DNA from 2 places in the Paraburkholderia sp. J76 genome. Region 2 is predicted to be linked to the other one. Evidence: predicted binding sites of a transcription regulator. Region 2 holds the regulator's gene; the other holds the start of a gene.

Region 1 (4,417 bases), on a different contig from region 2:
AAACCACGAAGCAATGCAGTAAGTGCAAGGCCCACAAGCCGCGCGAGGAATTTTATGTAGACCTGAGCCGCCGCACCGGTCTCACGGCCTCGTGCAAGGTCTGCAATGACGCCGCCCGCAATGAGCGCCGCCACCGCGTCGCACTCGCCAGAGCCGTCGCCAAGGCCCAGAACCGCGCAGCGAACCCCGTGGCCCGAGAGGTCGCTGGTTTGGCCGGGGCGCTCAGGGAGGCACTGGCCGCGCGGGGTGTGCAATGAGCCTTCATCTAGAATGCGCCGAGAAGCGCTTGGCCGCTTCACATGCCGATGTTGTGGAAGCGGAGGCGACAGCGTGCGGCCCCGAGGACTGGGCGATTCTCTTGGACGCCTATGACGCGCACGCCCGCCTCCTCCACGAGTTGGCTATAGATACCCGAGACTGAATGATCTGTCCGTGTTACACTCGCCGCCACTGTGTCAATTCATGCGGCGGATTGCACTGACGCAAACCCCGGGAGGCCTTATTCCACGGTGGTCTCAGGTAGGTTCGAATCCTATCGCTCCGACCAGTCATACCGAGGGGTTACACGCCATTGGCCTGTAGCCCCTTTTCTTTTTCTTCCGTTTGGTGTCGTACGCGCTCGCGTTTCGTCGGACGCCTTTCGGTCCATTTGAAAAGCCGCCGAGCTTATAAAATACGGATCGGCCACAACCTCGTGGCTTTTCGCACCCTGGCAGCCATGTTACGTTTATCCGAAGTCAAACTCCCCCTCGACCACGCCGAAAGCGAACTTGAAGCCGCGATTCGGGGACGTCTCGCGGAACTCGGCGTGGCGGCTGATGCGCTCGTCCGCTACACCGTCTTCCGCCGTGCGCACGATGCGCGCAAGCGCTCGGATATCAAGCTGACCTACATCGTCGATCTCGAAGTCAGGGACGAGGCGAAGGTGCTCGAGCGGATCGCCGGCAAGCCGCATTGCGGCGTGACGCCGGACATGACCTACCGCTTTGTCGCGAAGGCGCCGGAGCACTCGGCGCGTGCGCGGCCGGTCGTGATCGGCATGGGGCCGTGCGGCCTGTTCGCGGGACTGATCCTCGCGCAGATGGGCTTTCGTCCCATCATCCTCGAACGCGGCAAGGCCGTGCGCGAGCGCACCAAGGACACCTTCGGCCTGTGGCGCAAGTCCGTGCTCAACCCGGAATCGAACGTGCAGTTCGGCGAAGGCGGCGCCGGGACATTCTCCGACGGCAAGCTGTACAGCCAGATCAAGGACCCGCACCACTACGGCCGCAAGGTGCTCGAGGAGTTCGTCAAGGCCGGCGCGCCGGAAGACATCCTGTATCTGAGCCGCCCGCACATCGGCACGTTCCGCCTCGTCAGCATGGTGGAAAAGATGCGCGCCACCATCCACGAACTGGGCGGCGAAGTGCGCTTCGAAACGCGCGTCGAAGACATCGAGATCGAAAAGGGCAAGGTGCGCGCGCTCAAGCTGTCGAACGGCGAGACGCTGCCGTGCGATCACGTCGTGCTGGCGGTGGGCCACAGCGCGCGCGATACGTTCCAGATGCTCCACGATCGCGGCGTGTTCATGGAAGCGAAGCCGTTTTCGCTGGGCTTTCGTATCGAGCATCCGCAGGGCCTGATCGATCGCAGCCGCTTCGGCAAATTCGCGGGCCACAAGCAGCTTGGCGCGGCCGACTACAAGGTCGTGCACCACGCCAACAACGGCCGGGCTGTCTACAGCTTCTGCATGTGCCCCGGCGGCACGGTGGTCGCGGCGACCTCCGAACCGGGGCGCGTGGTCACCAACGGCATGAGCCAGTATTCGCGGGCCGAGCGCAACGCGAATGCGGGCATCGTCGTCGGCATTACGCCGGAGGATTATCCGGGCGGGCCGCTCGCGGGCATCGCGTTCCAGCGCAAGTGGGAAGAGCGCGCGTTCGAACTCGGCGGCGGCAATTACCAGGCGCCGGGCCAACTGGTCGGCGACTTTATCGCGGGCCGGCCGTCGACGTCGCTCGGTTCCGTGGTGCCGTCGTACAAGCCCGGCGTGCATCCGACCGATCTGGGCACGGCGCTGCCCGATTACGTGATCGAGGCCATCCGCGAAGCGCTTCCGCAGATCGACAAGAAGATCGCGGGCTTCGCGATGCACGATGCGGTGCTCACCGGCGTCGAGACGCGCACGTCGTCGCCGCTGCGGATTCGCCGCAAGGACGATTACCAGAGCGTGAACGTCGAAGGTCTGTATCCGGCCGGCGAAGGCGCCGGATATGCCGGCGGCATCTACTCGGCGGCCATCGACGGCATCGAAGTGGCGCAAGCCGTGGCGCTCGATCTGACGTCGGCGCACGCGTCCTGATCCTGACAGGCGGGAAAAGGCGGCCGGGCGCGATGCCCGCCTGCCTGCGCGATTCCGCAATGGGTCGCATGGGTCGTAATGGGTCGCATGGATCGCATGGATCGCGAAATTTATCCTTCCCTTATTTCCCGCCTTCCTCCAATCCTGAAAAATACTGTATAAATATACAGGTGGAGGCGAATCGACCTCCTTCCTGCCGATGCCCCATTTTCTTGCCGGGCAGGGCGGAGCATTCCCTATTCCCATTAACCAGGCCACGAACCATGGCAGCAGCCCAAACCACTGCTCAGCTTGCCGCGCACTTGCCTCCCCGGCTGCAAAGCCGCGTATGGCAAGGCGATCAGCTCGCGCATGCCAGCGAGCGCTCGATGCCGAGCGGCCACGCCGTGCTCGACGCCCAGCTTCCCGGCGCGGGCTGGCCCGCAGGCAGCCTGACCGAACTGCTCGTCGAGCAGGGCGGCGTGGGCGAGATGCGGCTCGTCGCTCCTGCGCTGCGCGCGCTTACCGCGCAGGCGGGCCGGCATGTGCTGCTCGTCGCGCCGCCGTGGCGACCCTACGCCTGCGCGCTCAAGGCGTGGGGGCTTGCGCTGGAGCGCGTGATCTGGGTGCGCGCTGCCGAGGACGAGGCCGCATGGGTAGCCGAGCAGGCGCTCAAGCAGGAAGGCATGGGCGCCGTGCTGCTCTGGCAGACGAAGGCGCGCGCCGACGCCGTGCGCCGCTTGCAGGTCGCCGCCCAGGATTCGCAGGCGCTCGCGTTTCTGGTGCGCCCGCTCGCCGCGCGCAATCAGTCGTCGCCGGCGCCGCTGCGCATGACTTGCTCGCCCGTGCCGTCGCCCGACGACGGGAGCGTGAACCGGCGGCAATGGATGCAGCTCGCCGCGCTTTCCGTCGATATCTTCAAGCGCCGCGGGCCGCCGCCCGCCCAGCCACTCGTCATTTCATTGCCGCTGCAGGACGCGGTGCTGCCCCAGCCGGATGCAGCTTCCGCCGTCATGCCGTGGCCCGGGATCAATCATGCTGTGGATCGCCGTCACCTTGCCGTTGTTGCCGCTGGAGGCCGTCAGACCTCTAGTGCCGCCGGCGCCGTCAACATCGCGCCTGCCTGAAAACGCCGATGCCGATGCCGATGTGGCGAGCGCGCCGCGCTGTTATGCGCTCGCCGACCACTCGCGCATCCTGATTGCCGATCTCGACGCGTGGCGCCTGGGCGTCGAGCCCGGCAACACGCGCTCGCATGCGCTCGCGCTCGCGCCGGGGCTCGTGCTGCTCGAAGCCGATCCGGCGCGCGAGACCCGCGCGTTCGAGGCGCTCGCGCTCGCATTGCTCGCCTATACGCCCAAGGTGTCGTTCGCGCAGTCGCACACGCTCTTGCTCGAAGTCGGCTCGGGCTTGCGTCTTTTCGGCGGCATGCGCGCGCTGCTCGGCAAGGTCGCGGCAACCGTGGCCGGTTGCGGGCACGCCGCGCGCATAGCCTGCGCGCCCACGGCGTGGGGCGCGTGGACGCTCGCGCAGGCGCGCGTCACGCGCTCGTCGCGCCGCTGGCGCGTGCTCAAGGAAACGACGCTCGCGCGCGTGCTCGATGCGCTGCCTGTCACGCTTGCGCCGTTCGCCGCGCAGCACGATCACGCGCTCACGCAGATCGGCTGCGCGACGCTCGGCGATCTGCGGCGGCTGCCGCGCGACGGCATCGTGCGGCGTTTCGGCGATGGCGTGCTCGGCTGGCTCGCGCAGGCGCGGGGCGAAGCGCCCGATCCGCGCGTGTGGTTCGCCGCGCCGCCGTCGTTTCACGCGTCGCTCGAATTGCAGGCGCGCGTGGAGAGCGCCGAGGCGCTGCTCTTTGCCGCCCGCCGGCTCGTGATGCAACTGGCCGGGTGGCTCGCCGCGCAACACGCGGCGTTGAGCGGCTTCGAACTGCGTCTGGAGCACGAGCTGGCTTCGCGGCACGCGCCGCGCACGTCGAGCCTCGCGATCGCCTGGGCGTCGCCTTCGCGCGATGCCGAGCATCTGCTGTGGCTGCTGCGCGAGCGCCTGAATCAGACGGAGCTTGCCGCGCCCGTGATCGGGCTTGCGCTCGTG
Region 2 (4,417 bases):
CTGTTCGTCGGCGGCCGAGGAAAAGCAGCAAGCCGCTGCTTAGGGGAATCAAGCGGGATCCATGCAGGTCGGCTCGTACGGAGCCGGCCTGTTTCCACCTTTACCGGCGATCTGCCTTAGTTCGAGGCGTTGCCTTCGTTTAGCTCGACCGCCGAGAGTTTCCACGAAAAGAGCCCGTGACGCTGCAGAATGGCGGCATAGTGCTCGCCCGTATCACTACGATCCCATGTGAGCGCGAATTCGTTGAGCCCGCGATAGCCGGCCGCGGTGACCGGCCGAGCCTCGGGCGCGGGATTGCCGGAGGCTACCGGGGCCGGTGGCGCGGCAGGTGCCGGTTGCGGGGCTTGCGCAGATTGCGCGCCGGACTCCGCGGGCGCAGGCGGCTGCGGCCGGTCGCCGGGCTTGGCTGTCGGCGGCATGCCGTTGAGCAGCGCGGCCACGCCGTCCGGCGTTGCGTAGGCATCCACGAGCGGACCGATCAGCGCCGCGCCAATCACGGCGCCGAGCAGCAGCAGCGGATTGCTGCTGTGCTGGGCCTCAACGCGCCGATGCAGTTCATCGCCAACCTGCTGCTTGAGGCTCAAGCGCAGCGCAGGGTAATCGACGTACTCGTTGAGCGTGGCGGCGTCGCGGGCGTCGGCGGCCGCTTTCATGTGTTTCACCGCGATATACGGCGACGCATAAGCGTAGCCAAGCGCGGCAACCACCATGGCGAGCGCAACTGCGATCGCAACGGGTTTCTTCCAGCCTTGGGTCTTACGCGGGGTAGAGAGGGATTCCGTCATCGGCTGAGGGCAAATTAGGGCAAATCGTTCAAACACGATGTTGACCGCAAACCTGGCCAAACGATCCCGACAGTAACCTCTACTCACATTTGCGTCGCGTTTTGACGCAGTGCGCGCTTACTTCGCGAGCGCCGCGGGCAGATCGCTGTGCTGCTCGGCAATGCAGCGGTCGATCGCGCGGCAGACCGCGTCCACCGTGCCCACGAGGATAAGCCGCGAAGGGCCTTGATACACACGTACGGGCGCCCGTCGCATCGGTTGTTCGGTATTGAGCGAGCTGTTGAGCGACACGCGGGCAAACGCCGGCTGGGCCGATGGCAGCGCGGGCAGGTCGGCCGTGCTGGCCGCCACCATTTCCGGCGAGTCTTCGAAGAGGGAGCCGCTCAGCGCGGCAGCCGAATCGCGCACTTCGCGGACCGCGCACGAGGCGATTCCACGGAGGTGGCGAAGACGGCCGAATTGACGGAAGGGCAGCAAGCGGGCAAGGCGTTCCATGACTCTCTCCAGGTAGTGCGCAAACGATGTGCAACACCGCGCGCCAACGGACTCAGACGGACTCGGGTGAATTCAGATGAATTCAGACGGATTTCTTAGAATTCGGTCGGGCGGATCAGGCCGACCGCTATGCCTTCCAGTGCGAATTCCGCGCTGCCGGCCTCGACGAAAATATTGTCGTAATCGGGGTTCTCGGCGATCAGTTCGAGCCCGTTCGGACGGCGCTTCAGGCGCTTCACGGTGACGTCGTCGCCCAGGCGCGCCACGATGATTTGCCCGTCTTTCGCTTCGGCTTTCTTCTGCACGGCGAGCAGGTCGCCGTCGAGAATGCCAGCGTCGCGCATGGACAGACCGCGCACCTTCAAGAGGTAGTCGGGGCGGCTCGAGAAGAGCGCCGGGTCGCACATGTAGTTCTGCGAGATGTGCTCCTGCGCGAGGATCGGGCTACCTGCTGCGACACGGCCAACGAGCGGCAGCGAGAGCTGCATGATGCTCGGGTGTGGAAGCGTGAACTGGTGCGGCAGGTCGTCGGGCCCAGGCACGAGGCGGATGCCGCGCGAGGCGCCCGCAGCCAGTTCGATCACGCCCTTGCGCGCCAGCGCGCGCAGATGTTCCTCCGCGGAGTTGGCCGAGCTGAAGCCGAGTTCCGCCGCTATCTCGGCGCGTGTGGGCGGAAAGCCCGTGCGCTCGATGGCCCGGCGAACCAGATCGAAAACCTGCTGCTGTCGTGCGGTGAGTTTGGTCATGGCGCCACTGTATGTTTGAACAGGTAACTGTATTTTTATACAGTACTCGTGACTTTTCAAGTGTTACTTGAAGTTCGTCAATCGAGCGTTGCTATCGCGCCGCTTTCCTGTGTTTGGGCATACGAAACCGCGCTGCGGCGTCGCCTTCCTCTGTCCTTACCACTTTTGCGTATTAAAAAATAAGAAAACATCATTTTTAATAATGTAAGCAGATCGCTAGACTGGCCTCCATCGTTAGCGGCAATTCATTAAAAGCGCAGACGGGCACACACGAAAACGGAGAACAGATAGATGGGCACGACACATACGGGGCGCGCGGGCTGGCTCAAATCGCTGGCGGCAAAACTGGTTATCGGCGTGGCGCCGCTCGTCGGCGTGGCGGCGATGGCGGCGATGGCGCCTGTGGCCGCTCATGCGGATACGTCGCTGCTCAACGTTTCCTATGATCCGACGCGCGAGCTGTATCAGGACATCAACGAAGCCTTCATCAAGCAGTGGAAGGCGAAGGCGGGCGAAACGCTCACCATCAAGCAGTCGCATGGCGGCTCGGGCGCGCAGGCCCGCTCGGTGCTCGATGGCCTGCAGGCCGACGTCGTGACGCTCGCGCTGGCATGGGACATCGACGCGCTCGCCAACAAGGGCATCGTCGCGAAGGACTGGCAAAAGCGCCTGCCCGACAACGCCTCGCCGTACACGTCGACCATCGTGTTTCTCGTGCGCAAGGGTAATCCGAAGCACATCAAGGACTGGGACGACCTCACCAAGCCGGGCGTCTCGATCGTTACGCCGAATCCGAAGACCTCCGGCGGCGCGCGCTGGAACTATCTCGCGGCGTGGGCGTATGCGCTGCACCAGCCGGGCGGCAACGAGCAGAAGGCGAAAGACTTCGTCTCGAAGCTCTACAAGAACGCGGGCGTGCTCGACTCGGGCGCGCGCGGCGCGACGACGAGCTTCGTGCAGCGCGGTATCGGCGACGTGCTGATTGCATGGGAGAACGAAGCATTTCTCTCGCTCAAGGAGTTCGGTCCGGACAAGTTCGAGATCGTGGTGCCTTCGGTGAGCATTCTGGCCGAGCCCCCGGTAGCCGTGGTGGACAAGGTCGTCGACAAGAAGGGTACGCGCAAGGAAGCCGAGGCCTACCTGCAGTTCCTCTATAGCGAAGAGGGCCAGGAGATCGCTGCGAAAAACTTCTACCGCCCGCGTTCTGACAAGGTTCCGGCCGCGCTCACGGCGAAGTTTCCGAAGCTGAAGCTCTACACGGTCGACGACACGTTCGGCGGCTGGCCCAACGCCCAGAAGACGCATTTCGCCGATGGCGGCGTGTTCGATTCGATTTATCAGCCGCAGTAAAGCCGCACTGAAGCACCGGTCAGCAGTCGATAACGACGCGGCCGCATAACAATAAAGCGCGCCCACGGGCGCGCTTTTCGGCGCCGCCTGCGAACCGGCAAGCGCGCAACCCATGTCTGGAAGACGAGCATGACAACGTTTCGATTGCGCAAGCCCAGTGCGCTGCCTGGCTTCGGCTTGACGCTCGGCATCACGGTGGCTTACCTGAGCCTCGTGGTGCTCATTCCGCTTGCCGCCACCTTCCTCAAGACGGCGACGCTCGACTGGAGCCAGTTCGTGCGCGCCGTGTGGTCGCCGCGCGTGATCGCGTCGTACCGTCTCACGTTCACGGCCGCGCTCGGCGCCGCGCTGATCAACGCCGTGTTCGGCTTCCTGCTCGCGTGGGTGCTCGTGCGCTATACGTTCCCGTTCAAGCGGGTGATCGATGCGCTCGTCGATCTTCCGTTCGCACTGCCGACTTCCGTCGCGGGTATTTCGCTCGCCGCCGTCTATGCGGGCAACGGCTGGATCGGCCAGTTCCTGCAGCCGCTCGGTCTGAAGATCGCGTTCACGCCGCTCGGCGTGCTCGTCGCGCTGACCTTCATCGGCCTGCCGTTCGTCGTGCGCACGGTGCAGCCGGTGCTAGAGGACTTCGAGCGCGAGCAGGAAGAGGCCGCCGCATGCCTCGGCGCCTCGCGCTGGCTCACGTTCCGGCGCGTCGTGTTGCCCGCCGTGTTGCCCGCGCTCCTCACGGGCTTCGCGCTCGCGTTCGCGCGCGCGTTGGGCGAGTACGGCTCGGTCATTTTCATCGCCGGCAACGTGCCGATGAAATCGGAGATCACGTCGCTCCTCATCATCACGAAGCTCGAACAATACGACTACGCGGGCGCAACGGCGCTCGCCGTGGTGATGCTGTGCGTCTCGTTCGTCATGCTGCTTCTCATCAATTTGCTGCAATGGTATTTGCAACGCCGCACGAGCCGGGGCGTTTCGGGCGGCAGCGCGCCGCATGCCGTTGTGGGCGCAACCGTCGCGGGAGGGGCGCAATGAGCACGCTGCCGC

Evidence for each region. Region 2 encodes LexA, which represses DNA repair genes until DNA is damaged. Its sites were predicted from a motif close to ACTGTATNNNNATACAGT; they were not measured.
Region 1: a site for LexA is predicted at 2,495-2,512, ahead of imuA (translesion DNA synthesis-associated protein ImuA). Genes of this name have one in related genera too.

Annotation. Positions count from the first base shown of each region.
Region 1 is NZ_CAJMZJ010000015.1:107,295-111,711, reverse strand. It holds gene U5768_RS25680 (hypothetical protein) at 1-257, shown strand, start outside; gene U5768_RS25675 (NAD(P)/FAD-dependent oxidoreductase) at 719-2,341, shown strand; gene imuA (translesion DNA synthesis-associated protein ImuA) at 2,605-3,447, shown strand; gene U5768_RS25665 (DNA polymerase Y family protein) at 3,356-4,417, shown strand, end outside.
Region 2 is NZ_CAJMZJ010000014.1:150,298-154,714, forward strand. It holds gene U5768_RS24765 (universal stress protein) at 1-43, shown strand, start outside; gene U5768_RS24770 (DUF2939 domain-containing protein) at 117-785, opposite strand; gene U5768_RS24775 (hypothetical protein) at 903-1,280, opposite strand; gene lexA (transcriptional repressor LexA) at 1,376-2,026, opposite strand; gene U5768_RS24785 (sulfate ABC transporter substrate-binding protein) at 2,318-3,376, shown strand; gene cysT (sulfate ABC transporter permease subunit CysT) at 3,506-4,405, shown strand; gene cysW (sulfate ABC transporter permease subunit CysW) at 4,402-4,417, shown strand, end outside.